DNA from 4 places in the Nocardia sp. NPDC051052 genome. Region 1 is predicted to be linked to each of the others. Evidence: riboswitches for the same ligand, from Rfam matches in the RefSeq annotation. Region 1 holds a riboswitch; each other region holds the start of a gene.
What was found. Region 1 has a riboswitch for S-adenosylmethionine ahead of ACIBCN_RS03165 (amino acid ABC transporter permease). Riboswitches for the same ligand answer to the same signal wherever they lie in the genome.
Positions count from the first base shown of each region.

Region 1 (7,626 bases):
CAGCGGGCCGGTGACCTGGTCAGCCTGAGCGGGCGCGTCGACCTGAAATCCGTGCCGCCGCACGGCTCCGACGTGCAATTCACCATCGCGTTCCCGGCCCGCGTGGCCAAGACCAACGGCAATCGCGAGGGCGACAACATCGTCTCCTGGAAGCTGCCCGCCGGTGACGTCTCCACGTTGCGCGCCGAGGTCAGCTACGCCGACCCGAACACCCGCTCGTTCGCTGGCTGGGCGGGCATCGTCGGCGGCATCACCCTCGCCGTGGCCGCCGTCATCGCCGCCATGGCCTTCATGGACCGCAATCCGCCCGCACCGGGTGCTCCGACCGGCCTGTCCTGGAGCCGGTGGTGGAAAACGGTCAAGCAGGGCCGCTGAGCCGTTCGCCGGTGCGGGCGGCCGCGTGGGCCGGTGCCGGAATCTCGTTGGCGGGCGCTGGGATCGCGCTGTACAACCGGATCACGGTGCGACAGCTGGCGGATACCGCCGTCGAGGTGATCGAGCCGGTCACCGTGTGTGTTCCGGCTCGTGACGAGGCCGCGCGGCTGCCCGGGTTGATCGCGGATCTGCGGGCACAGCGTGGCGTCGCGCGGATGCGTGTCGTGATCATCGATGACGCGTCCGATGATGAGACCTATGCGATGGCCGTCGACGCGGTCGGTGGGGATCCGCGAATCACGGTGTTGCGCAACGACGCCGAGCCGCCCACCGGATGGACCGGCAAAGCCGCCGCGTGTGCGCGACTGGCCGAATCGGTGGTCACGCCCGTGCTGGTGTTCGTGGACGCGGATGTGCGGCTGGCGCCGGGAGCGATCGCCGCGGCCGTCACCGAATTACGCAGGCAGCGCGTCGTTGCGTTGGTGTCGCCATGGCCGATACAGCGGGCCGAATCGGTGGTCGAGGGCTTGGTGCAGCCGTTGCTGTGCTGGTCGTGGGCGGCCACGCTGCCGATCGCACCGGCCAACCGGAGCCTGCGACCGTCGACTTCCGTTGCCTGCGGCCAATTTCTGGTGTTCGACACCGCCGCCTACCGTGCCATCGGCGGACACGCGGCGGTGGCCGCCAGCGCCACGGAAGACCTCGACATCGCCCGAACACTGCGTCGCGCAGGACAATCCACCACCCTCGTTGCCGGGGGCCGCATGGCAAGCACCCGGATGTATGCGGGCACTGCCGAACTCGAGGCCGGTTACACCCGCTGGCTGTGGTCCGCGTACGGCGGCACCATCGCGGGCGGAGCGGTCGTGGGAACGATTGCCGCCCTGGCTTATTGGGTCCCGCCATTGGCGGCTATCAGTGGTCGTGGGGTGATCCGCCGCGCCGGTGTCCTCGGCTACGCGGCGGCCGTCACCGGCAGGCTGCTGGCCCGCTCCACCGAAACCTGCGGCCCGCTCTCCCCCGCTGATGTCCTTGCGGCCCTGGCCCACCCGTTCTCCGTGGCGGCCTACTTGCGGCTCTGGGCGCGCTCCCACCGCGCCCGAGGACGGGGCGCGCTGCGCTGGAAGGGTCGCGCGCTCAGGTCTGACGGCGGGTAGCCCGATCATTCGCGGCACCACGACTGCGGACCTGAAAATGACCCGCTCGCAACGTAAGCGGCACCACTTACGGAACCTCGGTGATCCCCACCGTCGGCAGGAAGAAGCAGGACTTGCCGCCGTTCTCGACGGTGCCGAAGACCGCGGCGAGCACCGTGCCCTGGCCGGTGTCGACAGGCACGGCGCGGACGCCACCCATCGGGAGGGCGGCGAAGAAGAAGTCCTGGATGGCGCGTTCGGCGATCGGGCGCAGGGCGACCGGGACCTCGGGCGGGATCATCGCGCGCAGGATGGTGGACAGCGGACCCATCGAGGCGAGGCCGCCGCGGCCGCTGGTCACGTTCAGCCAAGCCACCTGCATGCCGGTGGTGTCCGGCCCGTCCTGGTTCAGGCCGTAGGGGACGAAGGTGAACATGGTCTGTCCGGCCTTGACGGCGGACAGGTCGAGTCCGGGGATGGTGACCGAGGTCTTGGGCCATGGGCCCGGCACCGCACCGGCGACGGCCGGGGCGAGACCGAGGGAGTTGCCGTTGAGGCAGTACGCGGCCGCGGTCGGATAGAGGAACGGCTGCATGCCGAAGGCGCGCAGGCCGTCGATCGCGGTGTTGTAGACGCCGAACAGGTCGCCGGGAGCGACGGTGCCGGTCTGGTTGGTGCCGGGCGGCACGGGGGCCGTCGTGGGCGGCGCCGGGGCCGCGCCCGCGGTGGGGGCCGCGAGCGCCAGCGCGACCGAGCAGGTCACGACAGCGGACAGCATGGTCAGACGGCGCGGTACGGCCACGGAGACCTCTTCTCCTCGTCGACGCGAATCGAAGGCTGACGGTACTCCGGCAAACGCTGTGAACAGGCGGTATTGCTTGCGGCAAGCTCTCGGCGTGTCTCCCGGCCGCGACGGCGGCCCCTTACACTCACGATGATTACTTCCCTTGCCCAAGGGTCCCCCCGCTGGGCATGATAATTCGGCTCGACCCTGACATCATCCGGTGTCCGGATCGGACGACAACCATCCAGAGCGACCGAGAGACCTGGCTCGTCGACGTCGCAGCAACCCCCCGGTTCACCGGGTGCGGGTGCTTCCGCCGGGACCGATGGAGGAACCGAAGTGATCATCGCCGCTGTCCGAGGCACCCGTTGGCGCCGTCGCCATATCGATCAGTGCACAGTGACGTCCGCGAGCTGTCGGGGCTGACCCGCAGCCAGGCTGTTGCACCCGTCGCTGGCCGGGTGATGTGATCGCCGCCCGATGGGGGCGCGGTCTCGTTCGTTCTTCCGAAGGACCTCGACAATGAGTGAGCGCAGCGAGCGAGCAATAGGCATAGCTGCCACCGCAGTCATGACGGAGCACGGCGATTCGATCGCCACCGCCACGCCCGCACCCGGCGCCGGGACTGCTGTCCGTACCGAATCCGCGCTCGCGCCGGACGAATCCCCCACCGCACCGGGCGATTCCGCGCCGACCGTCGCCAAGACGTGGCACCCGTGGCGTTGGGTGATCAGTGCCGTCGCGCTCGTCCTGCTCGCGCAGTTCATGCACGGTCTGGTCACCAACCCGGGTTGGGATTGGCCGACTTTCGCGAAGTACATCACCGCCAAGTCGGTGCTGGCCTCGCTGAAGGTGACACTGGAACTCACCGCGTGGGGCACCGCCCTCGGCTTCCTGCTCGGCACCGCGCTGGCTATCGCGCGGTTGTCCAGCAATCCGGTGCTGCGGGTGATCTCGTGGTGCTACATCTGGGCGTTCCGGTCGATTCCGCTCATCGTGCAGCTGTTGTTCTGGTTCAACATCGCCTACCTGTACCACACACTGTCGGTCGGAATCCCGTTCGGCCCTTCGTTTTTCACCTTCGAGGTGAACGGCGTGATCAGCGGATTCACCGCGGCGGTGATCGGGCTCGCGCTGCACCAAGCGGCGTATTCGGCCGAAATCATTCGTGCGGGCATCATCTCCGTGGACGCCGGGCAACTCGAAGCCGCTGCCGCGCTGGGCATTCCGAAGGTGCGGCAGTTTCGCTCCATCGTGGTCCCGCAGGCCATGCGCTCGATCCTGCCCAACGCGACCAACGAGGTGATCAGCCTGTTCAAGGGCACTTCGATCGTGTCCGTGATGGCGATCGCGGAGCTGTTCTACCAGGTCCAGGTGATCTACGGCCGTAACGGGCGGGTGGTACCGCTGCTGCTGGTCGCCACCGCCTGGTACATCGTGCTCACCACCGTTCTCTCGGTGGCGCAGTACTACATCGAGCGCCACTACGCCAAGGGCACTCAGCGCACACCGCCGCCGTCACCGACACAGCGGGTCTGGCAGAAGCTGCGCGAGATCGCCGAATCCGGTTCCACCGCACCACGAGGAGCGACCCGATGACCGCCGCACTCGCCGTCGAGGTCCGCGGCGTCCGCAAAGCCTATGGCGCGCACGAGGTGCTGCGCGGCGTCGACCTGACCGTGCGCTCCGGCGAGGTGGTCACGGTGATCGGCCCGTCCGGTTCCGGCAAGTCCACGCTGCTGCGGGTGGTCAACCACCTGGAGTCGCTGGACGCGGGCACCGTGCACATCGACGGGGAGCTGATCGGCTATCGCCTGCGCCGCAATACTTTGCACGCGCTGCCCGACCGCGAGGTGCGCAAGCAGCGCTCCCGCATCGGGTTCGTCTTCCAGCAGTTCAACCTGTTCCCGCATCTCACCGTGCTCGACAATGTCACGCTCGCACCGCTTTCCGCGCAGCGCCGGGACCGCAAGGAGGTCGAGGCCGAGGCGCGGGTGCTGCTGGACCGGGTCGGCATCGGCGCACTGGCCGACGCGTACCCGCGCAGGCTGTCCGGCGGGCAGCAGCAGCGGGTGGCGATCGCGCGGGCACTTGCCTTGCGTCCCAGGGTGATCCTGTTCGACGAGCCGACCTCCGCACTGGATCCCGAGCTGGTCGGCGAGGTGCTCGACGTGATCCGTGACCTCGCGCACGGCGGCACCGCGCTGGTGATCGTCACCCACGAGATCGGCTTCGCCCGCGAGATCGCGGACACCGTGGTGTTTCTCGACGCGGGCGCGATCGTAGAGCAGGGCACGCCCCAGGCGGTTTTCGATAATCCGCGCCACCCGCGCACCCGCGCGTTCCTTTCCAGAGTCCGCTGATGAACAGGTATCCGATGAAGCTCTCCGCCCTGGCCACCGCCGCCGCCACCGCGATCGTACTGCTGGCCACCGGCTGCACCGATCCCGAAGCGGAGTCCGCGGTCAAGCCCGCCGGTGCGATCACCTTCGACCTCTCCGCCGCCCAGACCGCCCGCGTCCGCGCCGCCAAGGTGGACAGCATCGCCGCCGAGGTGCCGCAGGCCATTCGCGATCGCGGCACGTTGGTGGTGACCGGTGCGTCCGGCACGGCGCCGCCGCTGCGCTTCTACGCCGACGACGACAAGACCGTGGTCGGCTCCGAGATCGATTTCGCCTCCTTGGTCGCCGACATCCTCGGCCTGAAACTCGATGCGCAGGTGGCGGATTGGGCGCAGAACTTCGTGCGCATCGATTCCGGCGAGGTCGACGCCTTCGTCTCCAACGTGACGGTCACCGAGGAGCGCAAGGAAAAGTACGACTTCGCCACCTACCGCAACGACACCGTCGCGCTGGAGGTGCCCAAGCAGAGCACCCTCGACTTCAAGGACCGCAAGAGCCTGGCGGGCAAGCGGATCGGCGTCAGCAGCGGCACCAACCAGGAGCAGCTGCTGGTGAAGTGGAACGAGCAGAACCGCGCGGACGGCTTGGCGCCCATCGACATCGCCTACTTCCAGCAGACCAGCGACTACTATCTGGCGCTCGCCTCACAGCGGCTGGACGGCTACATCGGCCCGAACCCGACCGCGATCTACCACTCCGCCACCGCGAACCAGACCAAGATCCTCGGCACCTTCTCCGGCGCGGGCGACGCGCTGCAGGGCGAGATCGCGGTACTCACCAAGAAGAACAGCGGGCTGGTCACCGCGATCCAGCATGCGCTGAACTACGCCATCGAGCACGGCACCTATCAGCAGGTGATCGATCGGTGGGGCCTGAAGACCGAGCAGGTCACCGCGTCGCGGATCAATCCGCCCGGCCTACCTAAGCAGCGGTGACCCGGTGCCCCAACAACTTTCGACACCCGACCTGCGCGTACACCAGGTCGCCCAGGACGATCCGCTGGCCGCCCCCCTGCTGGCCGAGCTCGCCGTCGAATACAGCAGCCGCTACGGACGCAGTCCCGGCGAGATGCACGCGTCGTTGCGCGACTATCCGGCAACGGAGTTCGCTCCCCCGCACGGCGCGCTGCTGGTCGTCACCCGCGACAGCGAGGCGGTGGCGGGCGGTGCGTTCCAGCGCTACGACGCGGAAACGGCGGAACTCAAACGGATCTGGACCTCGCGCGAGCACCGCAGGCAGGGGCTCGGGTTGTTCGTGCTCGCGCAGCTCGAAGCCGAGATCGCGCGACGCGGCTACCGGCGCGTCTACCTGACCACCGGTCCGCGCCAGCCCGAGGCCGTCGGCCTGTACCTGGCTGCCGGTTACACCGCCCTCTACGACCCGGCCGTGCCCGCCGAGGAGCTCGGCCCGCATCCGTTCGAGAAGCATTTACCCGCCATCACCGGCGAACTGGGAGCCACCGCATGAAGTTCCTACTGTTCACCCTGGTCACCCGGGTGCCCGATCCGATAACAGGCCGGCTGCCCGGCACCAGGGAACGGCTGCGCAACGTCGTCGAACAGGCCAGGCTGGCCGAGGATCTCGGCTACGACGGATTCGCCGTCGGTGAGCGGCACGAGGATCCATTCCTGTCCGCGGCGCCGCCGGTGATCCTCAGCCACATTGCCGCGGTCACCTCCCGGATCACCCTGTTCACGGCGGTCACCACGCTGAGCCTGCTCGACCCGGTGCGCGCCTTCGAGGACTATTCGACGCTGGACAATCTGTCCGGCGGTCGCCTGGAGCTGATCATCGGCAAGGGCAACGGCGCCGCGCAGGCCGAGCTGTTCCACGTCACCGCCGACGACCAGTGGGACCGCAATCGCGAAGGCTATGACCTGTTTCGGGCGCTGTGGGGCAGCGACAGCGTCACCTGGTCGGGCCGGTTCCGGCCGGAACTGAAGGGCGCCAAGGCGCTGCCGCGGCCGTGGCAGCCGAGGATCCGGATCTGGCACGGCAGCGCGACCAGCCGGGATTCGGTGGAACTCGCCGCGCGCCACGGAGATCCGCTGTTCTCGGCGAACGTCACCAACCCGATCGAGCCGTACGCCGAACTGGTCCGCCACTATCGGGAGCGCTGGGAGTTCTACGGGCGCAACCCTGCCGACGCCCTCGTCGGCGCGGGCACGGCCGGATTCCATGTCGCCCGCAGTTCCCAGCAAGCCCTGCAGACCTACCGGCCGATCTTCGAGGCGCGACTGGCGTTGGCGCGCAAGCTCGGTCTGCCGGTCGTGTTCGAGACCCTCGACGACTTCGTCACCCGCAGTTCGGCATTGGTCGGCAGCCCGGAGCAGGTGATCGACAAAGTCGGCAGGCAGCACGAGCGGTTCGGCCACGAGGTGATCCACCTGTCCGCCGAGCGGGACGGCCGCCCCGAGATCGACTACCTGGACAGTCTCGCGCTGTTCCAGACCGAGGTGGCGCCGGAACTGCGCCGCCGAATCCCCAGCCGCCCGTTGGCGACCGGCGCCGATACCGCCGAGCTCGACCCGCGCGACGAACCCGTTCGCGCCGAAACTTCTGGAGTTACCTCGTGATTCGCACCCGCCGCCGGATCGTCGCGCGAACTGAGCCGCGCTCGGCTCCGTTTCGCGCGCGTCACGCCGCGCCTTCGATCCGCACGTTGATATGCGTGCTCGCCGCGGCCGGCACCGTCGCCGCCTGCGGCACCGATTCGGCTGCGCCTGGCGGCGACGCCGGACCGCCGAAGCCGGGCGGCACCCTGCGCTATGGCCTGTCGCAGGCTCCTACCTGCTCGGACCCCGCGCAGGCCGGCACCAACCAAACCCTGTACGTGACACGGCAGATCGTCGACTCGCTGACCGATCAGGATCCGAAGACAGGCCAACTGAAGCCGTGGCTCGCACAGAGCTGGGAGGTCACGCCGGAC
Region 1 is NZ_JBITFL010000001.1:710,282-717,907, reverse strand. Features, by position in the region: gene ACIBCN_RS03180 (LppM family (lipo)protein) at 1-375, shown strand, start outside; gene ACIBCN_RS03175 (glycosyltransferase) at 348-1,532, shown strand; gene ACIBCN_RS03170 (hypothetical protein) at 1,600-2,313, opposite strand; SAM riboswitch class I at 2,533-2,627, shown strand; gene ACIBCN_RS03165 (amino acid ABC transporter permease) at 2,866-3,894, shown strand; gene ACIBCN_RS03160 (amino acid ABC transporter ATP-binding protein) at 3,891-4,658, shown strand; gene ACIBCN_RS03155 (ABC transporter substrate-binding protein) at 4,658-5,632, shown strand; gene ACIBCN_RS03150 (GNAT family N-acetyltransferase) at 5,637-6,164, shown strand; gene ACIBCN_RS03145 (LLM class flavin-dependent oxidoreductase) at 6,161-7,273, shown strand; gene ACIBCN_RS03140 (ABC transporter substrate-binding protein) at 7,369-7,626, shown strand, end outside.

Region 2 (7,626 bases), on a different contig from region 1:
GCCTCCAACCCGGAGATGACGTCGGTGTCCATCCGATCACCGATCATCACCGTCGACTGCGAGTGCGCGCCGATCCGGCGCAACGCCGAACGCATCATCAGCGGGTTGGGCTTGCCGATGTAGTACGGATCGCGCCCGGTAGCGCGGGTGATCAGCGCGGCAACCGAGCCGGTCGCGGGCAGCGAACCGTCGCGGGACGGGCCGGTCGGGTCGGGATTGGTCGCGATGAAGCTCGCGCCCTTCTCGATCAGGCGGATCGCGGTGGTGATCGCCTCGAAGGAGTAGTTGCGGGTCTCGCCGAGCACCACGTAGTCCGGGTTGCTGTCGGTGAGCACATAGCCGATCTCGTGCAAGGCCGTGGTGAGACCGGATTCGCCGACCACATAGGCGGTTCCGTTGGGCCGCTGCTCGTCCAGGAAGGTGGCGGTGGCCAGCGCGGAGGTCCAGATCGCCTCCTCGGGAATGTCGAGTCCGGTGTGGCGCAGCCTGGCCTGCAGGTCGCGCGGGGTGCGGATGGAGTTGTTGGTGAGCACCAGGAACGGCGTCTCGTTGGCGCGCAGTTCGGCGAGGAACTCGTCGGCGCCGGGCACCAGTTGGTCCTCGTGCACCAGCACACCGTCCATGTCGGTCAGATAGGACAGGATCGGTTCATCAGTCACCAGACAATTGTCCGCTACCGGACACGTTCCCGGGGGTAAGTCCGACGCGATGCGACCCTTCGCACACCTTCGGGTGCCGCTGACTATGGTCGAAGACGGCCATAGGACGCGCGTCGGGCAGTGCGTGTGCGATCGCCGAGCGCGGGAACGTCCGCGGGCTCGCGGCGGTTGCAGCAAGACATGACCGCGGCGTGCCTGCGGCCGACAACGGTGTGCGGGAATGCCCGCACCACAGGTGTGCAGCGAAGCGACAGGAGTGGCGCACATGGGTGAGCTAAAACTCGGATACAAGGCGTCGGCGGAACAGTTCGGGCCGCGCGAACTGGTGGAGATCGCGGTGCTCGCCGAGGAACACGGTCTCGACAGTGCCACGGTGAGCGACCACTTCCAGCCGTGGCGGCACAAGGGCGGGCACGCGCCGTTCTCGCTGGCCTGGATGGCGGCGGTCGGCGAGCGCACGAAGCGGATCCAGCTCGGTACCTCGGTGCTCACGCCCACCTTCCGCTACAACCCGGCCGTGATCGCGCAGGCGTTCGCCAGCATGGGTTGTCTGTACCCCGACCGGATCATGCTCGGCGTGGGCACCGGCGAGGCGCTCAACGAGATCGCCACCGGATACAAGGGCGAATGGCCCGAGTTCAAGGAGCGTTTCGCGCGGCTGCGCGAGGCGGTCGAGCTGATGCGCGCGCTGTGGACCGGCGACCGCGTCGACTTCGCTGGTGAGTACTACAACACCGTCGGCGCGTCCATCTACGACGTGCCCAAGGGCGGCATCCCGGTGTACGTCGCCGCGGGCGGACCGCTGGTCGCGCGCTACGCGGGCCGCGCGGGTGACGGCTTCATCTGCACCTCCGGCAAGGGCATGGACCTCTACACCGAGAAGCTGATGCCCGCCGTCGCCGAGGGCGCCGCCAAGGCAGGCCGCACCATCGACGACATCGACCGGATGATCGAGATCAAGATCTCCTACGACACCGATCCCGAACTGGCACTGGAGAACACCCGCTTCTGGGCCCCCCTGAGCCTCACCCCCGAACAAAAGCACAGCATCACCGACCCCATCGAAATGGAAGCCGCCGCCGACGCCCTCCCGATCGAGCAGATCGCCAAACGCTGGATCGTCGCCAGCGACCCCGACCAGGCCGTAGACCTCATCAAGCCCTACCTCGACGCCGGCCTCAACCACCTGGTCTTCCACGCCCCCGGCCACGACCAACGCCGCTTCCTCGACCTCTTCCAACGCGACCTGGCCCCCCGCCTCCGCGCCCTGGCCTGACCCACAGACCACCCGCACGTCGCACAGGGACTGAACGCCCGCTGCGACGTGCGGGCGTCGATCTGTGTGGACGATCCGCTAGCTGAGGGCGCGGTCGAGGTCGGCGAGGAGGTCTTCTAGGTCTTCCAGGCCGGTGGAGATGCGCAGGACGCCGTCGGAGAGGCCGATGGTGGCTCGGCCTTCGGGGCCCATGGCGCGGTGGGTTGTGGTGGCGGGGTGGGTGATCAGGGATTTGGCATCGCCGAGGTTGTTGGAGATGTCGATGATGCGTAGGCGGTTGAGGACTTCGAAGGCGCGCTTCTTCGCCTCCTGCGGGGGGGCATTCAGTTCGAAGGTGACCACGGTGCCGCCGGCGCTCATCTGGCTGGTGGCCAGGTCGTGCTGCGGATGTGATTCCAGGAACGGGTATTTCACCCAGCTGACCGACTTGTTGGACTCCAGGAAGCGGGCGATGCGCAACGCGGATTCGGTCGAATGGCGCACGCGCAGCGGCATTGTCTCCAAACCCTTGAGCAGCGTCCACGCGTTGAACGGGCTCAGGGCCGGACCGGTATGGCGCATCAGGGTTTTCACCGGGCCGTCGATGTAGTCCTTCGCGCCGAGGATGGCGCCGCCGAGCACCCGGCCCTGGCCGTCGATGTGTTTGGTGCCGGAATAGACGACCACGTCGGCGCCCAGTTCGAAGCCGCGCTGCAGCAGCGGGGTGGCAAAGACGTTGTCCAGCACCACCTTCGCGCCCGCGGCGTGCGCGAGTTCGGTGACCCGGCGCACGTCGACGAGGGTCTGCATGGGATTGGCCGGGGTCTCGAAGAACACCGCCTGGGTGGGCACGGACAACGCCTGCTCCCACTGCTCCAGATCTTCGCCGTCGACGAAGACGGTCTCGACGCCCCAGCGCGGCAGGATCTCGTTGCACACCACGAAGCAGGACCCGAACAGGCTGCGCGCGGCGACAATTCGGTCGCCGGCACCGAGCAGCGCGCCCAAAGCGGTGAATACCGCGGACATTCCGCTCGCGGTCGCGAAGCATGCCTCGGCGCCGTCGAGCAGCCGCATCCGCTCCTCGAACATGGCCACCGTCGGGTTGCCGTAGCGGGAGTAGACGAAATGCTCCACATCGCCGGTGAACGCGGCCTCGGCGGCCTCCGCGCTCTCGTAGACGAAGCCCGAGGTCAGGTAGAGCGCCTCGGAGGTTTCCTCGAAACCGGAGCGGCGCAACCCCCCGCGCACCCCGAGGGTCGCGGGGCCGACGCCCTCGGGCAGCGGCTTGTCGAACGCACCACCGGTAATCACGACTGCCTCCCTACGCCGCACGACCGCACCTCGGTACCCACCAACGCCGTCGCGGACCTACAGCACGTGCTCATGACTGCCGCCAGGGCAAGCCGAGGGCACGCCAGCCGGTTCCGCCGCGATGTCCGTCGGCGTCGACCGGGCCTTCGAAACCCTCGAGCACGTTGTACGAGGTGCCGAATCCGGCCTGCGTCGAGGCGATCGCCGCGCCGATGGAGCGCTGTCCCGAGCGGCAGAGGAAGATCACCGGGGCTTCGGGATTGTGGCCGTCGAGCGCCGTGACCAGCTGCTCGGTGAACTCGCCGTTGCGCGTGCCGGTCGAGTCGACCCACTCGATCAGCACCGTCGGGCGCTCGATCGAACTGGTGTCCGGCACGCCGACGAACTTCCATTCGGCCTCGGTACGCACGTCGACCAAGACAGCTTCGGGGTTGTCTCGCAACAGATCCCAAGCCTGCTGCGGGGTGATGTCACCGGCATAACTCATCTGGACCCTCCTAGAATCCGCACTTGCCACGCTCGGGTTTGACGCGCGGCCAGGTCGTCACCCGGAGCACCCCACCGCGGAGGAGGGTTGCCGACCAGTATTGCCGGGGCTTGACACTGGTTCTCATGACCTTCTGCTGAGATTGCCTGGACTGGGGTCACCCTGTCAAATGGCTGCTCACGGTATGAGAATGCTCAATTACAGACCAGCCATTTGTCGCCGGATCTGGTCAGATTCCAGGTGGAAGTCTGCTCATCGCCGTCGACCTTGGTGGTGACCGTCGCCTTCGCCCGGTCGCCGTCGACCTTCGGATCATCGAGTTTCGTGATTTCTACAGTCTTTCCGCCGCCGGACCGCCCGGCAAGTGGGGACCGCTTCGGATCGAAGCCCTGGCAGCCCGCGCCTGGTGGGGGCACCAGGTCGGTGTTGTTGGACCCCTCGACGAAGTCGCGCACCGCGGCGGCGATCCGGTCCGATTCTGTGACATTTTTCTCAGCGGGCGACAGCACCCCGCCGAGCACGATCGCGCCGAGCACGAGCACCGCGATGACGGCCGCGGCGACGAACGGTGCCACGGAACGCTTGTCGGTCTGATCGACCTTGATGACTTCGTCCTCGGCAGGTGACTGCTGATCGCTCATACGACGATGATCCCTGGTCGGCGGCGATATCCGGCGCGCGCCCCCGCACTGCCCCGGCGCAGGCGACGAAGGTTGTTGTGCCGCGCGGGGAATCAACGGTGCGCGAGCGGGTAACCCCGTAGCGCACGTCGGCGGCATCCGTTCAGTTCACGCACCGCCGAGGGCGGCCGCACGCACCACCGATAGAATCGCGAGACTGCGGCCTGCTGTCATAGCCGCGGCTGGGGTGGCCACGAGCCGACAACTCCAGCGTCCGCGCCGCCAGGTGCAACCAGCCAGCGCGTAACTTAGCCTAGGCTAAGGAAGACGCCGTTAATTTGTTCTCGACCATAAGGGTGCGCGTAAAAGATGACCGAACAGAGTGCAGAGTCGATCAGCGGTGTTCGCGAGCCCTCCGTGGTTACGCAGGCTGCCTCCTCCGGGCTTGACGCGGACACCGCCGGTAACCGCCCGCTGCGCATCGCCATCGTCGGCGCCGGACCGGCCGGGATCTATGCCGCCGACGCGCTGATGAAGTCCGATGCCGAGGTCAGCATCGACCTGTTCGAGCGCATGCCCGCGCCGTTCGGGCTGATCCGCTACGGCGTCGCGCCGGACCATCCGCGCATCAAGGGCATCATCACCGCCCTGCACAAGGTCCTCGACAAGCCGCAGGTGCGCCTGCTCGGCAACATCGACTACGGCACCGACATCACCCTCGATGACCTGCGCACCTTCTACGACGCGGTGATCTTCTCGACCGGCGCCAACGCCGACCGCGCGCTGGGCATCCCCGGCATCGGCCTGGACGGCTCCTACGGCGCGGCCGACTTCGTGTCCTGGTACGACGGTCACCCGGACGTGCCGCGCACCTGGCCGCTGGACGCGGAGAAGGTCGCCGTGCTCGGCGTCGGCAATGTCGCCCTCGACGTGGCCCGCGTGCTGGCCAAGACCGGCGACGAGCTGCTGCCGACCGAGATCCCGCCGAACGTCTACGCGGGCCTCAAGGCCAACAAGGCGCTCGAGGTGCACGTGTTCGGCCGCCGCGGCCCGGCGCAGGCCAAGTTCACCCCGCTGGAGCTGCGCGAGCTGGATCATTCGCCGACCATCGAGGTCATCGTCGATCCCGAGGACATCGACTACGACGAGGGCTCCGAGGCCGCGCGCCGCCACTCCAAGCAGGTCGACATGATCGCGAACACGCTCGAGCAGTGGGCGATTCGCGACGTCGGCAACCGCCCGCACAAGCTGTTCCTGCACTTCTTCGAGTCGCCCTCGGAGATCCTCGGCGAGGACGGCAAGGTCGTCGGCCTGCGCACCGAGCGCACCCAGCTCGACGGCACCGGCAACGTCAAGGGCACCGGCACCTTCAAGGAATGGGACGTGCAGGCGGTCTACCGCGCCGTCGGTTACCTGTCGCAGAACCTGACCAGCCTGCCGTTCGACGACCAGGCGGGCACCGTGCCCAACGAGGCGGGCCGCGTGATCGGCGACGAGAACGCCGACGGCGCCGACCGCTACGTGCCTGCCACCTACGTCACCGGTTGGATCAAGCGCGGCCCGGTCGGCCTGATCGGCCACACCAAGGGCGACGCGAACGAGACGGTGGCCTGCCTGCTCGACGACAGCGCGAACTTCACCCCGGCCGCGCAGCCGGAGCTGGACGCCGTCACCGCCTTCCTGGAGGGCAAGGGCATCCCGTTCACCACCTGGCAGGGCTGGTACCGCCTGGACGCGCACGAGCGCTCGCTCGGCGAGCCGGAGGGCCGCGAGCGCGTCAAGGTCGTCGAGCGCGAGGACATGCTGCGGGCCAGCGAGCCGCACAAGGTCTAGACCGACTCGCTGTTACCGCCACGACAGCGGAAAAACTCGTACTGAGGCATTCTGTACAGGTGTTCGATGCCCATTTCCACATCTTCGATCCGCGGTTCCCGCGGTTCGAGAACGAGGGCTACCTGCCCGGCTCCTTTACCATCGCCGATTATCGAAAGCGCATGTCGCGCTTCGATGTCGGCGGCGGAGCCGTGGTCAGCGGGTCCTTCCAAGGCACCGACCAGACGTATCTGAAGGCGGCCCTCGCCGAGCTCGGCGAAGGGTGGGTCGGCGTCACCAGGCTCGACCTGGACGCCACCGACGACGAGATCATCGAACTGGACCGGATCGGCGTCCGCGGCCTGCGATTCAATCTCAAGCGGGCCGCGGCCGACATCACCGGCATGACGCTGCAGGCCTTGCGCGCCCATGACCTGGTCGGCTGGCACGTCGAGGTGTACATCGACGGTCAGATGCTCGCCTCGCTACAGCCGGTCATCTCCAAACTTCCGGTTTTCGCCATCGATCACCTGGGCATGTCCGACGAGGGCCTGCCCTACCTGCTGGATCTGGTCGACCGCGGCGCGCGGGTGAAGGCGACGGGCTTCGGCCGGGTCGCGATGAGCGTCCCGGACACGCTGCGCCGCATCCACGCGGTCAATCCGGAAGCGCTGATGTTCGGCACCGACCTGCCCGGCACCCGCGCGGGCCGCCCCTTCCAGGACTCCGATGTCGATCTCATCTGCGATGTGGTCGGCACCGATATGTTCGCCGTTCTCGAAGACAACGCTCGCTCGTTCTATCGGCTCCCCGCTCGGGTCCGCCCCCTGCCGGACGACCCGACCCCCACGCTCCCGATGTACACCACCGAACAACCCACCATCCCCATCCGCCGCGCCGCGCGCCCCGAACTCGAAGTGGCAGACACCATCCCGCTACCCGTCATCGAGTAGCACCGGTCAGGTGACGATGGCGCCGATGACCCACACGCCGGTGGCGAGTAGGGCGCCGAGCAGTTCGATGAGCATCGACAGGCCTACGCCTTTGAGCGCGTGCACCGTTGACTGCCAGGCTTGTTGGCCGATACGCAGGCGTTGGAGTTCGCAGAGATAGACGCCGAGCACGAAGCCGACGAACAGGCCGACCACGGGGATCACGAAGAAGCCGACGATGCCGAGCACCGCACCGAGGACGAGGGAGCGGTTGGCGACCCCCGCGTCCTTCATCTTCCGGCCCGGCCAGGTGTATTTGATGACGCCGGAGAGCACAAGCAGGGCGGTGCTGACGGCGAACACAGTCCAGGCGGTGGCGCCGCCGGTCATGAAGGCCCACACCGCGATTGCGCCGAAGATCAGGATGACGCCGGGCAGGATCGGGACGATGATGCCGAGCAGGCCGACCACAATGACCAGGCCGACGACGACCTCCCCCGCGCCGGTCACGACCGCGCCCCCTCGGTCTCTCGCATGACTCCACCTC
Region 2 is NZ_JBITFL010000010.1:328,600-336,225, forward strand. Features, by position in the region: gene ACIBCN_RS32190 (HAD-IIA family hydrolase) at 1-623, opposite strand, end outside; gene fgd (glucose-6-phosphate dehydrogenase (coenzyme-F420)) at 925-1,935, shown strand; gene ACIBCN_RS32200 (O-succinylhomoserine sulfhydrylase) at 2,014-3,228, opposite strand; gene ACIBCN_RS32205 (rhodanese-like domain-containing protein) at 3,299-3,715, opposite strand; SAM riboswitch class IV at 3,730-3,846, opposite strand; gene ACIBCN_RS32210 (hypothetical protein) at 3,910-4,356, opposite strand; gene ACIBCN_RS32215 (FAD-dependent oxidoreductase) at 4,816-6,168, shown strand; gene ACIBCN_RS32220 (amidohydrolase family protein) at 6,228-7,100, shown strand; gene ACIBCN_RS32225 (DUF456 domain-containing protein) at 7,107-7,589, opposite strand.
Region 2: linked by a shared signal. The riboswitch ahead of ACIBCN_RS32205 (rhodanese-like domain-containing protein) and the one ahead of ACIBCN_RS03165 (amino acid ABC transporter permease) in region 1 are both predicted to bind S-adenosylmethionine.

Region 3 (7,626 bases), on a different contig from region 1:
GCTTTCCGGTGCGCGGCGCAGGCGCACCGGCGGACTGCCCAGCCAGGACGAGCCTGCCTTCGACTTGGACGGCGCGGCCGAAAGGACCGCGACCAGACCGTTTTTCGGCACCCGCCGACCGGGCGCGGTCATGCCCGAGTTGCCGAGGAAGGCGCGTTTGCCGACCTTGGCCTCGCCGATGCGCAGCCAGCCGCCGCCGAGTTCGTAGCTGGCGATCATGGTGTCGTCGGCTAGGAAGGCGCCGTCGGCGACGGTGGTGAACTTGGGCAGCAGCAGTACGGTCGACGCCTCGACGCCCTGGCCGATCTTCGCGCCGAGCAGACGCAGCCAGATCGGCGTGAGCAGGCTCGCGTACAGCGGGAACAGGAAGGTGCGCGCGGAATCCAGCAGCCGCTCGGTGGACCAGACCTGCCAGCCCGTCCGGCTGCGCACCGGGTGATAGCCCTCCCGTAACCGGAAGCTGAGCAGTCGCACCAAGATGATGGTGATCGCCGCGTAGACCGCGAGGCTGAGCAGCGTGGCGACCGGCAGGATCGCGAAGGCGCGGCCCAAACCACCCGCGAGCGTGCGGGTGTCGCGGATGAACCAGGCGATGAAGAGGCCGCCCGCGCCGAGTCCCAGGATGGGCACAGCGGCGAGCGCTATGGAGGTAACACCGAAGATCGCCACCCAGTGCGCCGCCCGATCGGGCGTGTGCCCGGGCCAGCGATGGTGCGCCTTACCGATTTTGGCGGCGGGCGAGCCGGCCCACTCCTGCTCGGCCTTGACCTTGCCCGACACCGCGGAGCCGGGCGCGACCTCGGCGTTCTTGCCGATTCTGGTGCCGGGCAACAGGATCGATCGGGAGCCGACCACCGCGCCGGAACCGACGGTGACCGGGCCGATGTGGACGACGTCGCCGTCGATCCAGTACCCGGACAGGTCGACCTCGGGTTCCACGCTGCAGCCGTCGCCCAGTTCGAGCATGCCGGTGACCGGCGGGAGGGTGTGCAGGTCGACGCCGTTGCCGATCTTCGCGCCGAGCGCCCTGGCGAACGGCACCATCCACGGTGCGCCGGAGAGGTTTTCGGCACCGCTGGCCTCGGACAGGCGCACCGCCGCCCACAGCCGCAGGTGCACCGAGCCGCCGCGCGGATACCGGCCGGGTTCGACGCCGCGCAGCAGCAGCCGGGCACCGGCCACGCAGATCGCCATCCGGCCGAGCGGTGAGATGAAGAGCAGGAACGCCACCAGGGTCCACCACCAGGACAGGTGCGGCAGCCACGGCAGCGAGCCGGACCAGCCCGCGGCATTGCCGACGATGGCCAGCCAGGTGAGCCATTGCAGGCCGGTGAGTGTGGTGAGCGGAATGGTGGCCAGCACCTGAGCGCACTGCGCGCGCAGCGGCGTCGGTCGCACGACGCGCTCTTCGACCGCGACGGCCGGTGTGCTCCGCTCCAGCAGTTCCACCAGCGCGCCGAGGCGGGGGTGGTCGTAGAGGTCGGCGACGGTGATCTGTGGATAACGCGCGCGCAGCGCGGTCACCATCTGGGCCGCGGCCAGCGAGCCGCCGCCCAGGTCGAAGAAGTCCGCGTCGAGATCGGTGACCTCGCCGCCGAGTACCGAATCCCACAGTCCGGCAACCCATTGCGCGGTGCCGGTGAGATCGTTGTCGGCGTCGTCGTCGGTGCTGTTCGGCAGCGGCCACGGCAGGGCGTTACGGTCGACCTTGCCGGAGGTGCGGGTCGGCAGTTCGTCGACCACCGCGAGCCTGGGCACCAGCGGCGCCGGAAGGTGTTCGGCGAGTTGGGCTCTGGCGGCTCTGGTGTCGAAATCGGGGCCGGTGCCGGCGAGGTAGCCGACCAGGATCTTGTTGCCCGCCTTGGTGGTTCGGATCGCGGCGGCGGCGCCGGTGACGCCGGGCAGGTGCTGCAGCGCGTTGTCGATCTCGCCGAGTTCGATGCGGCGGCCGCCGAGCTTGATCTGGTCGTCGGCGCGGCCGAGGAAGACCAGGCCCGCGCTGTCGTTGCGGACCAGATCGCCGCTGCGGTAGGCGCGATCCCAGCCGACCGAGGGCAGCGGCGCGTACTTTTCGGCGTCCTTCGCGGGATCGAGGTAGCGGGCCAGGCCGACGCCGCCGATCACCAGTTCGCCGGATTCGCCCTCGGCCACCGGGTTTCCGGCCGCGTCGATCACCACGAGGTCCCAGCCGTCCAGCGGCAGCCCGATCCGGATGGGCCAGGAGCCGTCGAGCAGCGCGGCGCAGGCGACCACGGTTGCCTCGGTGGGGCCGTAGGTATTCCACACCTCACGATCCGTATCGGTGTTGGATTCGCCGCGTTCGCGGTGCCCTCCGTGGTTATGCTCCGCTGCCTCCTCCGGGCCCGTCGCTCGCGCGGCGGTGTTCCCCGCAAGACGTTCGGCGAGCTCGGGCGGCACCGCTTCACCACCGAAGATCAACAGCCGGACGGCGTCCAGCGCCTCGGCGGGCCAGGTGGCGGCCAGCGTCGGTACCGTTGACACGATGCTGATTTCGCGCCGCACCAGCCATGGGCCGAGATCGGCGCCGGTGCGGACCAGGTCGCGCGGGGCGGGGACGAGGCAGGCGCCGTTGCGCCAGGCCAGCCACATTTCCTCGCAGGAGGCGTCGAAGGCGACGGAGAGTCCGGCGAGCACCCGGTCACCGGGACCGATCGGGGCATCCGGCAGGAACAGGCGGGCCTCGGCGTCCACGAACGCGGCGGCGTTGCGATGAGTCACCGCAACACCTTTCGGCGTTCCGGTGGAGCCGGAGGTGAAGATGATCCAGGCGTCGTCGGTGGGGGTCGGCAGCGTGCTGGTGCTCGCGTCGGCCGGATTGTCCGCTGCGGCACGGATTCCCGCCGGCGTCGTCGCGATGCCCGCCGCGGTGACGATCGCGGTGACCTGAGCCTCGCCGAAGACCAGCTGGGCTCGCTCGTCCGGGTCGTCGGCGTCGACCGGCACATACGCGGCGCCCGCGTACAGGACGGCGAGGATGGTCAGGTAGAGCTCCCTGGAGCCCGACGGCATCCGAACGCCGACCCGGTCGCCCGGCCGCACGCCCGCCGTGGCGAGCCTGGCCATGGTCTTCTCGATCTCGACGACGAGTTCGAGGTAGCTGAGCACCACCTGGCCGTCATCGATGGCGGGTGCGTCCGGATGGGTCAGCGCGGTCGCGGTCAGGATGTCGACGAGGGTCCGGGCCTGCGGCGTGTGCGCGGTCCGGAGTAGTGGGTCAACCGTCACATCAACCTGTGGTTGGAGCATGACGCCCTGCCCACCTCCCATTCGACCTGCCTCGCACTTCCCTGGTGTTGTTTGTGTCATAGCTGGGTTACCAGTTGGCAAACGCCCTGGTGACCAGTTGTCCACGGTACTCGGGGTTGTCGACGTTTGTTGCTCACCGCCGCGGATGCCGCTCGGGAGAACGCGGGCGGGGTTGTTGCAGGTCGTGGCGATTTCTGCCGGGCGCGCCGAAGCAAGGCCTGGTGGGCGGGTTACCCGGTGGGTTCGCTGGGCGGTCGCTGAACCGACCTGCTCAACCCGGTGTGATTCCCCTCATCGGCCTGGTGATCCTGCAGCTCAGGGCGTTTCGGGTCACGCCGCGGAGGCGGCGGTGCCGACGCCGAGGGCGGTCAGGATGGCGGCGCTGGCAAGTTCGAGCCGATCCCGGATCCTCGGGCGGCGCAGCAGCGCGACCGCGCGAGCGGCGGCCAGCGCCAGGAGCACCATCGCGACCGCCGCAATCGACGATTCGACGGCACCGAGCGCGAGGGTGTTGGCGAAGGTGACCTCGGTCAGGAATTGGGGCAGCACGGCGAGATAGAACAGGCCGACTTTCGGGTTGAACATGCACGAGACAACGCCCGCGGTGAACGCCGAGCGAACCGATGCGCGGGTGCCGCCGCCCGCCTTCGCGATGCCGGCGGCGCCGTCGGATTCCTGGCCGGCCCTGCGCTGCCGCCGTTGCTCGAGCAACGCGCGAATACCCAAGTACACCAAGTAGATTCCACCGATCAGCTTGAGCGCGCGGTACGCCGTCGCCGACTGCTCGAGCAGCGTGGCGACGCCGGCGGCGACCACCACCGCCCACAGCAGCCCGCCCAGCGACGACCCGATCGCGGCCGCGACGCCCGGTCGCGCGTCGACCAGCGAGAACCGCAGCACCAGGAACGAATCCGGCCCCGGCGTGAGCGCCAGCAGGACGCATAGGCCGATGAAGCTGATCAGCAGCGAAAGTGACACCTCACGATGTGAACTCAGAACGGCCGAATTGGCAACGCTTTATTGCCCGCCGACACACGCGGCGGCGCCGTGGTTGACAGCGCCGGGGGACATCTGCCAATCTCGGGATAGGTCATGAGTACCAGCGTTCAGCCCCGGCTTGCTGGTCGGCAACCCTCCTCCGCGGTGGGGTGCTCCGGGTGACGACCGGGCTGACACCCGACCGGGTGCGGCAAGCGCGGACTCGACGAATCGTCTGATTGCGGGTCCCAGAGCCGACGGGATTTTCGTGATGACTGCTGTGGTAACTCAGGACGCCAGGGGACGGCAGACGGCGGAGTCGGCGGGGTGGGTAAGCTCTGCCCCCCTCGCCCGGGTATCCGGCGACGACCTCCAGGTGCCCCTCGTCCAGGGCGGGACGACCACCTACGCCAACTTCGACTACGCCGCGAGCGCACCCGCATTGGCCCAGGTCACCGACCGGGTACAGCAACTGCTGCCGTTCTACGCGAGCGTGCATCGCGGCGCGGGCTACGCCTCGCGGATCTCCACCGAGTGCTACGAGGCGGCCCGCGGTTCGGTGACCCGCTTCCTCGACGCGACCGACGACCAGGTGGTGGTGTTCACCCGCAACACCACCGACTCGCTGAATCTGCTCGCGTCCTGCGTGCCCGGCGACACCGTGGTGCTCGACATCGAGCATCACGCCAACTTCCTGCCGTGGACCAGGCACGGCCGCCGCGTCGTGCAAGCCGCGGCCACCGTCGAGGAGACCGTCGGGCGGTTGGTCGCCGAGCTGTGTAGCAAGCCCGCCGCGCTGCTCGCGGTCACCGGCGCGTCCAACGTCACCGGCGAGGTGCTGCCGCTGGAGCGCCTGGCCACCATCGCCCACCAGTGCGGCGCCCGCATCCTCGTCGACGCCGCTCAGCTCGCGCCGCACCGGCGAATCAGCCTGCGCGACACCGGCATCGACTACCTCGCGTTTTCCGGGCACAAGCTGTACGCGCCGTTCGGCGCGGGCGTGCTGGTCGGCCGCCGCGACTGGCTCGACACCGCGCAGCCCTACCTGGCCGGTGGCGGCGCGGTCCGTGAGGTCACCACCACCGGCGCCGAATGGGCGCCCGCGCCGCAGCGGCACGAGGGCGGTTCACCCAACGTGCTCGGCGCCGCCGCACTCGCCGCCGCCTGCGACGCGCTCAGTCGAATCGACGCCGACACCCTCGCCGCGCACGAACACCGCCTGGCCGACCGACTGCGCGACGGCCTCGCCGCCATCCCCGGCGTCAACCTGCTGCGCATCTGGAACGACGCCCCCGACACGGTCGGCATCGTCGCCTTCACCCTGGACGGCTTCGTCCCCGGCCACGTCGCCGCCTACCTCTCCGCCGAACACGGCATCGGCGTCCGCGACGGCCGCTTCTGCGCGCACCCGCTGCTCGCCCGCCTCGACCTCGACGGTGCCCTCCGCGCCAGCATCGGCCTCGGCACCACCCTCGCCGACGTAGACCGGCTCATCGAAGCCGTCGCCACCCTCGTGCGCACCGGCCCGGCCTGGAACTACGCCACCACGCAAGGACTTTGGAACCCCACCCCCGAAACCCGCCCGTTCACCTCCGAAGCCTCGATCGGCGCGGCGCCCTGCCTCGTCGGCTAGTCCGGCAATAGCGGTCGTCCGACCTGGACGACCGCGCTCAGTCGCCGAGTTTGGTCGGGCGGTGGTAGCGGCCGTTGTAGTAGAGCAGGGGAGCGGCGGCGGGAGTTTCGTTGGTGTTGTCGTGGACTCGGGTCACCAGGCCGACGACGAGGGTGTGGTCGCCGAGCGGGATCAGTTGGTGGATGGTGGCGCGCAGCCAGATGGGGGTGCCGTGCAGGACCGGTTCGCCGGTGTCGAGGGTGGTCCACAGCGAGCGGTCGGTGAAACGGTCCGCAGCTGTGCGGGCGAAACGCTGAGCCAGGTCGTGCTGGTGTTCGCCGAGGAAATGGATGACGACGGAGTCGGCATCGAGCAGAGCGGTCAGGCTGGAAGAGGTGTGCGCGATGTTGAAGGACACCAGCGGGGGCGCCAGCGACAGCGACGCGAAAGACGTCGCGGTGAAGCCGATCGGGCCGTTCGGAGAGTTCAGCGTGACAACGGTGACGCCCGCCGGATAGTGGCGCATCGAGGCGCGGAATTGCTCGGCGGTGATTCCGCTCAGATCATCAGGGACCTGGAAATCCGTGGCGGGCCGTTCTGCTTCGGTCACCCGCCCAAAACTACGCCGTCCCGCCTCTCCGCGTATTTAGGCCAGACTTAGGTGGGGTGAGGGTGGCGTTGGCGACCGGCAGTATGGACGGGGTGGGGTAGCCGGTGCCCGGTGAGTTACCCATGTGCTTGCGAGATCAGTGGTGGCGGTGGGTTAAAGAAAAAGGCCGGCTGGGCTGATGTGTGAGTCAGTCGACGTCTAGGGGGAGGCCTGCGGTTATTCGGACCAGTTCGTGGAAAGAGGTACGGAACACTGTGTTCGGGTGGCCGCCTGCGGCCCAGACCTCGCGGTGGTTCGACAGGGCGGTGTCTACCCAGGTGGGGAGGTTGGTGGGGTGGCCGACGGGGGCGATGCCGCCGATCGGCTGGCCGGTGACCTCGCGGACCATTTCGGCGGGGGCCGGGGTGAGGGTGCCCTCCAGGCGCTTTCCGGTGGATTCGAGGTCTACCTCATGCGCGCCGGAGACCAGGAGCAGCACCGGATCCTCGTCCAGCAGGAAGACCAGGGCGGAGGTGATGGCACCCACCTCGACGCCGAGAGTTCGCGCGGCATCTTCGACGGTGGGGGTTGGTGCCGGCTGGGTCACGATGACACCGTGATGGCCTCGGGCGATGAGGGTGTCCGCGACTCGGCAGGCGATCGGTGGCAATGTCGACCTGCGCATGCCACCAGAGTAGAGCGATTGCGGATGGTGCGCCGGGCTACTCGACGAATGCGTCAGTATTCCGGATAGCCCTCGCTCGGCCCGAGCAGCAGCGCAATACGCGCCCGGGTGATCCGCGCCAACTCGGTCCTGCTGCCATCCGAGACCTGTTCGTGCGCAACTGCTTCGAATGCCCGATCGAGATCACCCTCGGACAACGCGAGCAACCCGATATCGGCCTCTGCCAGCAGCGCGTCCCGATCCGGATAAGGTCTGGCGTCCGCGAGCTCGGCAGCCCAGGTGACATTGCCGCAGCAAGAGAAGAGCGCGTGTATCGCACGGGCGCGGGAGATTTCGTTGAATCGCTCGAGACCGATTCCTCGATGCATCAGCATGATCGCCTCCGACTCGAAGATTGAGGTTTGCTGACCGTCTCCATAATCCGCTTCCTGACGAGGTGGGACCTAGTGCGCCGCACCGATTTTGCGCAGGGCTGTGTTATTGGCCGCGCGGGCG
Region 3 is NZ_JBITFL010000003.1:457,662-465,287, reverse strand. Features, by position in the region: gene ACIBCN_RS12475 (Pls/PosA family non-ribosomal peptide synthetase) at 1-3,267, opposite strand, end outside; gene ACIBCN_RS12470 (LysE family translocator) at 3,598-4,245, opposite strand; SAM riboswitch class IV at 4,356-4,469, shown strand; gene ACIBCN_RS12465 (aminotransferase class V-fold PLP-dependent enzyme) at 4,517-5,878, shown strand; gene ACIBCN_RS12460 (flavin reductase family protein) at 5,916-6,467, opposite strand; gene ACIBCN_RS12455 (YbaK/EbsC family protein) at 6,655-7,131, opposite strand; gene ACIBCN_RS12450 (2-oxo-4-hydroxy-4-carboxy-5-ureidoimidazoline decarboxylase) at 7,185-7,505, opposite strand.
Region 3: linked by a shared signal. The riboswitch ahead of ACIBCN_RS12465 (aminotransferase class V-fold PLP-dependent enzyme) and the one ahead of ACIBCN_RS03165 (amino acid ABC transporter permease) in region 1 are both predicted to bind S-adenosylmethionine.

Region 4 (7,626 bases), on a different contig from region 1:
CCGATACCGATGGCCTGCTTGACCAGGTCGGGGTCCCAGCCGTTCATCGGAGCCGAGGACAGGCCGAGGCTGGTGGCGGCGAGCATGACGTAGGTGGCCGCGATCATCGCGTTCTTGACCGCGTTCTCCCGGAGTAGCCCGCGTTCCCGCAACGACTGGAACTCGTTGCGCGAGTGGAACATCGCGGCGAACTCCGCGTTCCACGCCCCGTTGCGCCCGGCCAGTTCGGCGATGTCGGCATTGCTGTCCTGCCAGGCCGTCGGATCGGCGACGAAGACTAAAACGACCGGCGCCTCCAGCGGCTGCGGCTGGCCGAACGCGGCCTTCGACAGCGCCTGCCGCCCGGATTCGCTGGTGACCACGACGATCGAGCGATCCTGCATGTTCCATGCGCTCGGCGCCTGCACCGCCAGGTCCAGCAGTTCATCGATCAGCTCCGACGCTAGGGGCTCGGGCCGGAAGTGGCGAGTGGTGCGGCGGGCGCGGATCGCGGCGGGAACCGAAAGTGTCTGTGTTTCCATGATTCTTACTATCGGAGAGTGGCGCTCTAATAGGAAGAAGGCACTAAAAAGTGCGTTACACTCTCGAAGGTGCGCACGCTTATCGAGGGTTCCGGACTGCCCGCCGACATCTACTCGGCCAAATGTCCCACCCGTCAGGTGCTCGACCGGATCGCGGGCAAGTGGACGGTACTGATCGTCGACGCCCTGGCCGACGGCACCATGCGCTACACCGATCTGCACAAGCGCATCGAAGGCATCTCGCAGAAGATGCTGACGCAGACCCTGCGCGAGCTGGAGACCGACGGATTCCTCACGCGCACCGTGCATCCCACCGTTCCGCCGCGCGTCGAGTACACCCTCACCGATCTCGGCCACAGCCTGCGCACACCCATTGCGGCACTGCGCGATTGGATCGAATCCAACATCAACCTGATCGAGCAGGCGCGCCGCGCGGAGTGAGCCGCCACGGCGGATTCCGCTGCGGCGGAAACCAATTCGGTGAACCGCCCGCCGCACCCCTCGATGCGCCGGGCGAACCCGAAACTCAGGCCGGCTCGGCGACCAGCGCGGCGCGCCCGGATCGACTGCCGTACAACGCGCGTGCCTCCGTCGGGCTGATCGTCTCCAGCCGGGTCGGCGGCTGCGCGTTGATGTGCTCCTTCAGGATCTGCCCCGCCATCGGCGCGACGAACGGCGCCGCGACCAGCAGTCCGAACGAGTTGAACCGGGTGAACCCCCAGACGAGCGCCTTGGCGGGCAGCCGAACCGCGAGATCGACGATGCCCCACCGATCGAAACGCCCGAGCTTGCGCATCCACTTCGGCAGCGTGGCCACCGAGGCGAGCGAAAGCAGCCTGCTCCCAATGGCATACGAGATGCCCGCGCCATTGCGCGGTGAGGTCCACAGCAGATGGTGCATGCCCTCCTCCGCCTGTTCGGAAGTGCACAGCCGGGGGCGGACCCGCGCGTAGTACTCGCGTACCTCGGCGCGCGAGCGCGGCACGTCCTCGGGCTTGCAGGTCTGCAGTTCGGCCGCGATCGCGCATTCCTGCCAGAAGCGCGTCTCCTCTTCCGGCGTCAGTCCCGGCCCGAACATTTCGTACGCCTTGAGCACCGAGTGCCAGCCGGTGATGTGGATCCACAGCTGGGTGTCCGGGCTGTTCGCGCTGTAGCGGTTCCCGCTGATCGGTTCGATGCCGGTCATCGGCGCGTGGATCTGCATGAGGTGCTCGGCCGCCTGGATGGCGGTGCGCCCGTCGGCGATCGCGGCGATCAGGAAGTAGGAGAAGGTGCGATCGAGGCGCTTGCGCGGGTCGCTGTAGATGCCGCGCGAGTCGGCGACGGCCGCGGTGAGGAACGGATCGAAGTGCTCGAGCACGACGGCCCGCTGGAAGCCGATGACCGCGGTCGGCGCGGTCCAGACCTTCCAGCTGGGCGAATCGGGGCCGAAGAACCCGTAGTCGTCCCGGCGCAGGGTGGTCGGATCGAAGTGCATCACGTGCTCCTTTGCGATGATCGCCCCGGCACCGGGGGTGAATACAACGCAACCGTAGCAATTGCTGGCAATGAATACAACGGTTGCGTAGCATTTGTGTCGGACGGGATGCGGGATCGAGACCGGAATACTGTCAGGATGAACCGCATGGAGGTGCAGCGGCAGTGACGACATCGCGTACTGCGGCGGACAAGCCGCGCAGGCGCTACGCGCCACGGCTGCCGCCGGAGCAGCGACGAGCCCAGCTGCTCGACGCCGCCTTCACGGTGCTGAGCCGGGCGGAACTGCACGAACTGAGCATGGAGGCGGTCGCCCAGGAGGCAGGCGTCGGCAAGCCGGTGCTCTACACCGTCTTCAAAACTCGCGCCGAACTCGTTGCGGCACTGCTGGAACGGGAGCGCGAGCGCGGCCTCGAGCAGGTCGCCGAGACCATGCCGACCGACCTGATGGGCGCCGACCCGGTCGTCGCGGCCTCGGCCACCGTCGAGGCGTTCGTCGGTGTGGCACTGGAGAATCCGACCCGCTGGCGCCTGATCCTCGCCGGACCTGGCAACGCCCCCGACGAATATCGCGAGGCATTGCGCAAGTCCCGCGCGGGCATCTTCGACCAGGCCGAAGCGCTGGTGCGGATCGGCACCGCGCTCGAACCCCGTTGGGCCGGAGTGGATTCCGGTCTGCTCACCAACTCGCTGCTACAGGTCGCCGAGATGCTCGGCAGGCTGGCGGTCAGCGAGCCCGACGAATACCCGCGCGAACGCCTCCAGGGATTCGTCCACGCCATCGTCGGCCTGCTGGTCGGCGCCCCCGCCGCCGATTGATCGCGCGCGCGGCGGAAACCGCTGCGCTCGAAGTGGATTCAGTTGGCAGGCTGACGGCTCTGCTGCGCCAACCGCATCGTCTCGGTCAGCAACTTGGACACCGCCGCGGCCTCGGTGAGGAACCCGTCGTGTCCGTCGCGCGAGTGCACGACCTCGAGTCCGTCGCAGCCCGGCAATCCCTCGGCGAGTTCCTGCTGCGTGCGCAGCGGATACAGCCGATCGGAGTCGACGCCACCGACCACGCACGGCACCGGCGTCGCGGCCAGCGCCGCTCGGACGCCGCCGCGTCCGCGCCCGACGTCGTGCCGGTTCATCGCCTCGGTCAGCAGCACGTAGGTGCCGGGATCGAAACGCCCGCAGAGTTTGTCGGCCTGGTGGTCGAGGTAGCTCTGCACCGCGTACCGGCCGCCGCGCCACGGATCCTCGGCGCCCTGCGCGCTGTTCTCGAACCGGTGATCCAGCTCGTCCTCGGTGCGATAGGTCAGGTGCGCGATCCGCCGGGCGATGCCCATGCCGGCCATCGGGGCGCGATCGGTGTCGTGATAATCGCCGCCCTGCCAGTCCGGATCGGCCTTGATCGCCGCGATCTGGGTGGTCTGCGTGCCGATCTGGTCGGCGGTGGCGCGGGCGCCGACGGCCAGCACCAGCGCGGAGCCGACCCGGTCCGGCGCGCCGACCATCCACTCCAGCACCCGCATGCCGCCCATCGACCCGCCGACCACCGCGGCAAGCCGCTCGATGCCGAGCCGGTCCATCAGCGCCGCCTCGGCGGACACCTGGTCGCGGATGGAGATATCCGGAAACCGTGCGCCCCAAGGCTTTCCGTCGGGCGCCAGCGTCGAAGGGCCGGTGCTGCCCTGGCAGCCGCCGAGCACGTTCGTCGCGATCACACACCACTTGTCGGTGTCGAGCGGACAGCCCGGCCCGACCATCCCGTCCCACCAGCCGGGCAGCTGATGAATGTCGTCCGGGTGGCCGACCACGTGCGAGTCGCCGGTCAGCGCGTGCTCGACCAGCACCACGTTGTCCAGCGCGGGGGAGAGCTCGCCCCACCGCTGCACCGCGAGGTGCACCTGCGGGATGACCGCGCCGCTTTCCAGCTTCACGTCTCCGATGGCGATGATGCCGAGCCGCCCGTCCGGGGGTGGCAGGGCCACCCCGGACGAACGGGCGAAACTCGGTTCGGTACTCACCGTCACGTCGCCGCCGCCGCGAAACCGGCACGCAGGTCGCTCAGAATGTCCTCGATGCCCTCGATCCCCACCGCCAAACGGACCAGACCCGGCGTGACACCGGCGAGCAGTTGCTCGTCGGGCGTCAGCTGCGAATGTGTGGTCGACGCGGGATGAATCACGAGGGAGCGCACATCTCCGATGTTAGCCACATGGCTGTGCAGGACTAATCCGTCGACGAACTTCTTGCCCGCATCGACACCGCCGCGCAGTTCGAAGGCGACGATCGCGCCGGGACCCTTCGGTGCCAGCTGCTTGGCCCGCTCGTACCAGGGCGAAGTCGGCAGACCCGCGTAGATCACCTTCGTGACGTCGGGCTGGTTGGTCAGGAATTCGGCGACCGCCTTGGCGTTGGCGACATGCCGCTCGACCCGCAGGCTCAGCGTCTCGATGCCCTGGCTGATCAGGAACGCGTTGAACGGCGAGATCGCCGAGCCGAGGTCGCGCAGCAACTGCACGCGCGCCTTGAGCGCGAAGGCGGGCGCGCCGAGGTCGGCGAACACCGCGCCGTGATAGCTCGGGTCCGGGGTGGTGAAGCCGGGGAAGCGCGGCTGTCCCTGCGCGTCGGTCACCGTCCAGTCGAAGGTGCCGCCGTCGACGAGCACACCCGCCACCGCCGAACCGTGCCCGCCGAGGTACTTGGTCGCCGAGTGCACGACGATGTCGGCGCCGTGCGCCAGCGGCTGGATCAGGTACGGCGTGGCAACGGTGTTGTCCACGATCAGCGGCAGCCCGGCCTCGTGCGCGACGGCGGAGATACCGGGGATGTCGAAGACAGCGCTGCTGGGGTTGGCGATGGTCTCGCCGTAGAACGCCTTGGTGTTCGGCCGGATCGCGGCCCGCCACTGGTCCAGGTCGTCGGGGTCGTCGACGAAGGACACCTCGATGCCGAGCTTGGGCAGCGAGTAGTGGAAGAGGTTGTAGGTGCCGCCGTAGAGGTGCGGGCTGGACACGATGTGATCGCCCGAGGCCGCCAGGTTCAAGATCGCGAACGTCTCCGCGGCCTGTCCGGAGGCCAGCAGCAGTGCGGCGACACCACCTTCGAGCGCGGCGACGCGCTGCTCGACCACGTCCTGGGTGGGGTTCATGATCCGGGTGTAGATGTTGCCCGGCTCGGCGAGGCCGAACAGCGCCGCGGCGTGATCGGTATCGCGGAAGGCGTACGAGGTGGTCTGGTAGATGGGCAGGGCCCGGGCGCCGGTGGTGGCTTCCGGTGCCTGGCCCGCGTGCACCTGCTTGGTCTCGAAGGACCACTGCGCGGTGGGATCGATATCGGCCGCGGGCAGGGTGGAATTACTCATGAGCGTTGCTCCAAGGAAAAGGTTGTTCGCCAGAACTACAGGGGGTTATCGGGATTTAGGCGAAGGACAACAACACATTTCGGGAACCTCCTGAAAGCGCGCTTGCTCTCGACCTTCGAGAGCCCGGTCATCACCCGGAGCACCCCACCGCTGCTGGAGGGTTGCCGTCCAGCAAGCCGGGGCTTCGCGCTGGCACTCATGACCTGAGGGCATCATAACCGGCCGTCGAGCGGCGGCCGAATTCTGTCGTCGAACTCAGCCGGACGCGCTGGTCCGCGCGCCGCCGCAGACGCGGAAGAACTCTTTGAACGCCGCGGTGAAGGAGTTCCGGCCTGCCGCGGCGGCCTCGTGCAGATCGTCGTAGTCGAACATGCTCTCGCCGCATTCCATGGCCAGGTGACCGATGAGCTGCCAGGTGCCGAGAATCAGCCGCACCGGGAGCGCGCAGGGCGTGCTGTCGAGCCGCTCGGCGACCACCTCGGCGATGGCGATGTTCTTGTTATCGGCGTGTTCGATGCTGCGCGCGCTGACCGAGGGACTGCTGCGCACGATCCGCTGCATCTGCTGGAATTGCCGGAAGGAGACCGGCCCGCCGCCGGGTTCGCTGACGGCTCGGTCGACCACCTGCAGAAACGCCGTGCGCAGCGATTCCAGTTCGTTGTCGGTGACCGGGAGCTGGCGCAGCGCCGCCGCCACGGCCTGGCCGAAGTCCTGGATCGGACCGAGGACGATGTCCTCTTTGCTGTCGAAGTACCGGTTGATCGTGCGCGGCGATACGTCGGCCGCATTGGCGATCTGCTCGACCGTGGTCGCGTCGAAACCCTGTGCTTCGCACAAGTTCAGGCCGATCTCGATGATCCGCAACCTGGTCTGCTGCTTCTTGCGTTCGCGCAGGCCGGGGTTGGCGTTCGTCGCGGCGCTCGCAGTGGTCTGCGCTGCGGCACTCGCGCCCGTCGGCGTCGGTGACTCGAGCATGCTCCCACCTTATCGAAACCCAGTGTTTTCGTGTCATTAACCGCCAAATGTCGCATCACGACATTTTTCGCTTGACGCCAATTGGCGCCTGCTGACAGGATAGCCACCGAGTTCGAACGATGAGGAGATGACCGTGACCGACACTGCGCAAGCGGTAGAAATATCTGAAAAACGAGGCGGTTCGGCGCGCTGGTTCGCCCTCGGCGTTATCGCATTGGCCCAGCTCATGGTGGTGCTGGACGCCACCATCGTGACCATCTCGCTGCCGTTCGCCCAGCAGGATCTCGGCATCAGCGACGGCAACAAGCAGTGGATGCTGACCGCTTACACGCTGATCTTCGGCGGCCTGCTGCTGCTCGGCGGTCGGCTGGCCGACTACCTGGGCCGACGCCGGATGTTCATCATCGGCCTGGTCGGTTTCGCCGCCGCGTCGGCACTTGCCGGTCTCGCGCAGAACGGCGCGGAGATGTTCGCCGGGCGCGCACTGCAGGGCGCGTTCGCGGCGTTGCTCGCACCGGCGGCGTTGTCGCTGTTGTCGGTGACCTTCACCGAGGCGCGCGAGCGGGCCACCGCATTCGGCGTGTTCGCGGGTATCTCGGCCGGTGGTGCCGCGCTCGGACTGATCGCCGGTGGCGCGCTCACCGAGTACGCCTCGTGGCGCTGGTGCCTGCTGGTGAACACCCCGATCGCGTTGCTCGCCCTGCTCGGCGCGCTGGCGTGGGTGGTCAAGGACGTGCCGACGCCGCGTACCGGCGGCTACGACGTGCCAGGCGCGGTCACCGTGACGCTCGGCCTGATCTCGATCGTCTACGGGTTCAGCCGCGCCGCCGAGGACGGCTGGCTGTCCGGCAGCACCCTCGGCCTGCTCATCGCCGGTGCCGCGCTGCTGATCGCGTTCGTCGTCATCGAACGGCGCTCGGCCAATCCGCTACTGCCGCTGCACATTCCGGGCGAGATCAACCGTGGCGGCGCGTTCCTCGCCGCGCTGCTTGTGCCGATCGCCATGTTCGCGATGTTCCTGTTCCTCAGCTACTACTTCCAGATCACGCTGGGCTACTCGTCGCTGAAGGCCGGTTTCGCGTTCCTGCCCTTCCCGGCCGGCATCGCGATCTCCGCGGGTGTCACCAGTGCGCTGCTGCCGAAGCTCGGCCCGCGTCCGCTGATGGTGGCCGGTGCGGTGCTCGGGGTGCTCGGCCTGCTGTGGCTGGCGCAGCTCGGTTTCGGTGACAGCTACGCGTCCAGCGTGTTGCCCGCGCAGGTGCTGATCGCGCTCGGCATGGGTCCGCTGTTCGTCGGCATGCA
Region 4 is NZ_JBITFL010000012.1:23,323-30,948, forward strand. Features, by position in the region: gene ACIBCN_RS33795 (nitroreductase family protein) at 1-521, opposite strand, end outside; gene ACIBCN_RS33800 (winged helix-turn-helix transcriptional regulator) at 591-962, shown strand; gene ACIBCN_RS33805 (oxygenase MpaB family protein) at 1,048-1,998, opposite strand; gene ACIBCN_RS33810 (TetR/AcrR family transcriptional regulator) at 2,163-2,816, shown strand; gene ACIBCN_RS33815 (homoserine O-acetyltransferase) at 2,855-4,015, opposite strand; gene ACIBCN_RS33820 (bifunctional o-acetylhomoserine/o-acetylserine sulfhydrylase) at 4,012-5,349, opposite strand; SAM riboswitch class IV at 5,443-5,553, opposite strand; gene ACIBCN_RS33825 (TetR/AcrR family transcriptional regulator) at 5,605-6,324, opposite strand; gene ACIBCN_RS33830 (MFS transporter) at 6,452-7,626, shown strand, end outside.
Region 4: linked by a shared signal. The riboswitch ahead of ACIBCN_RS33820 (bifunctional o-acetylhomoserine/o-acetylserine sulfhydrylase) and the one ahead of ACIBCN_RS03165 (amino acid ABC transporter permease) in region 1 are both predicted to bind S-adenosylmethionine.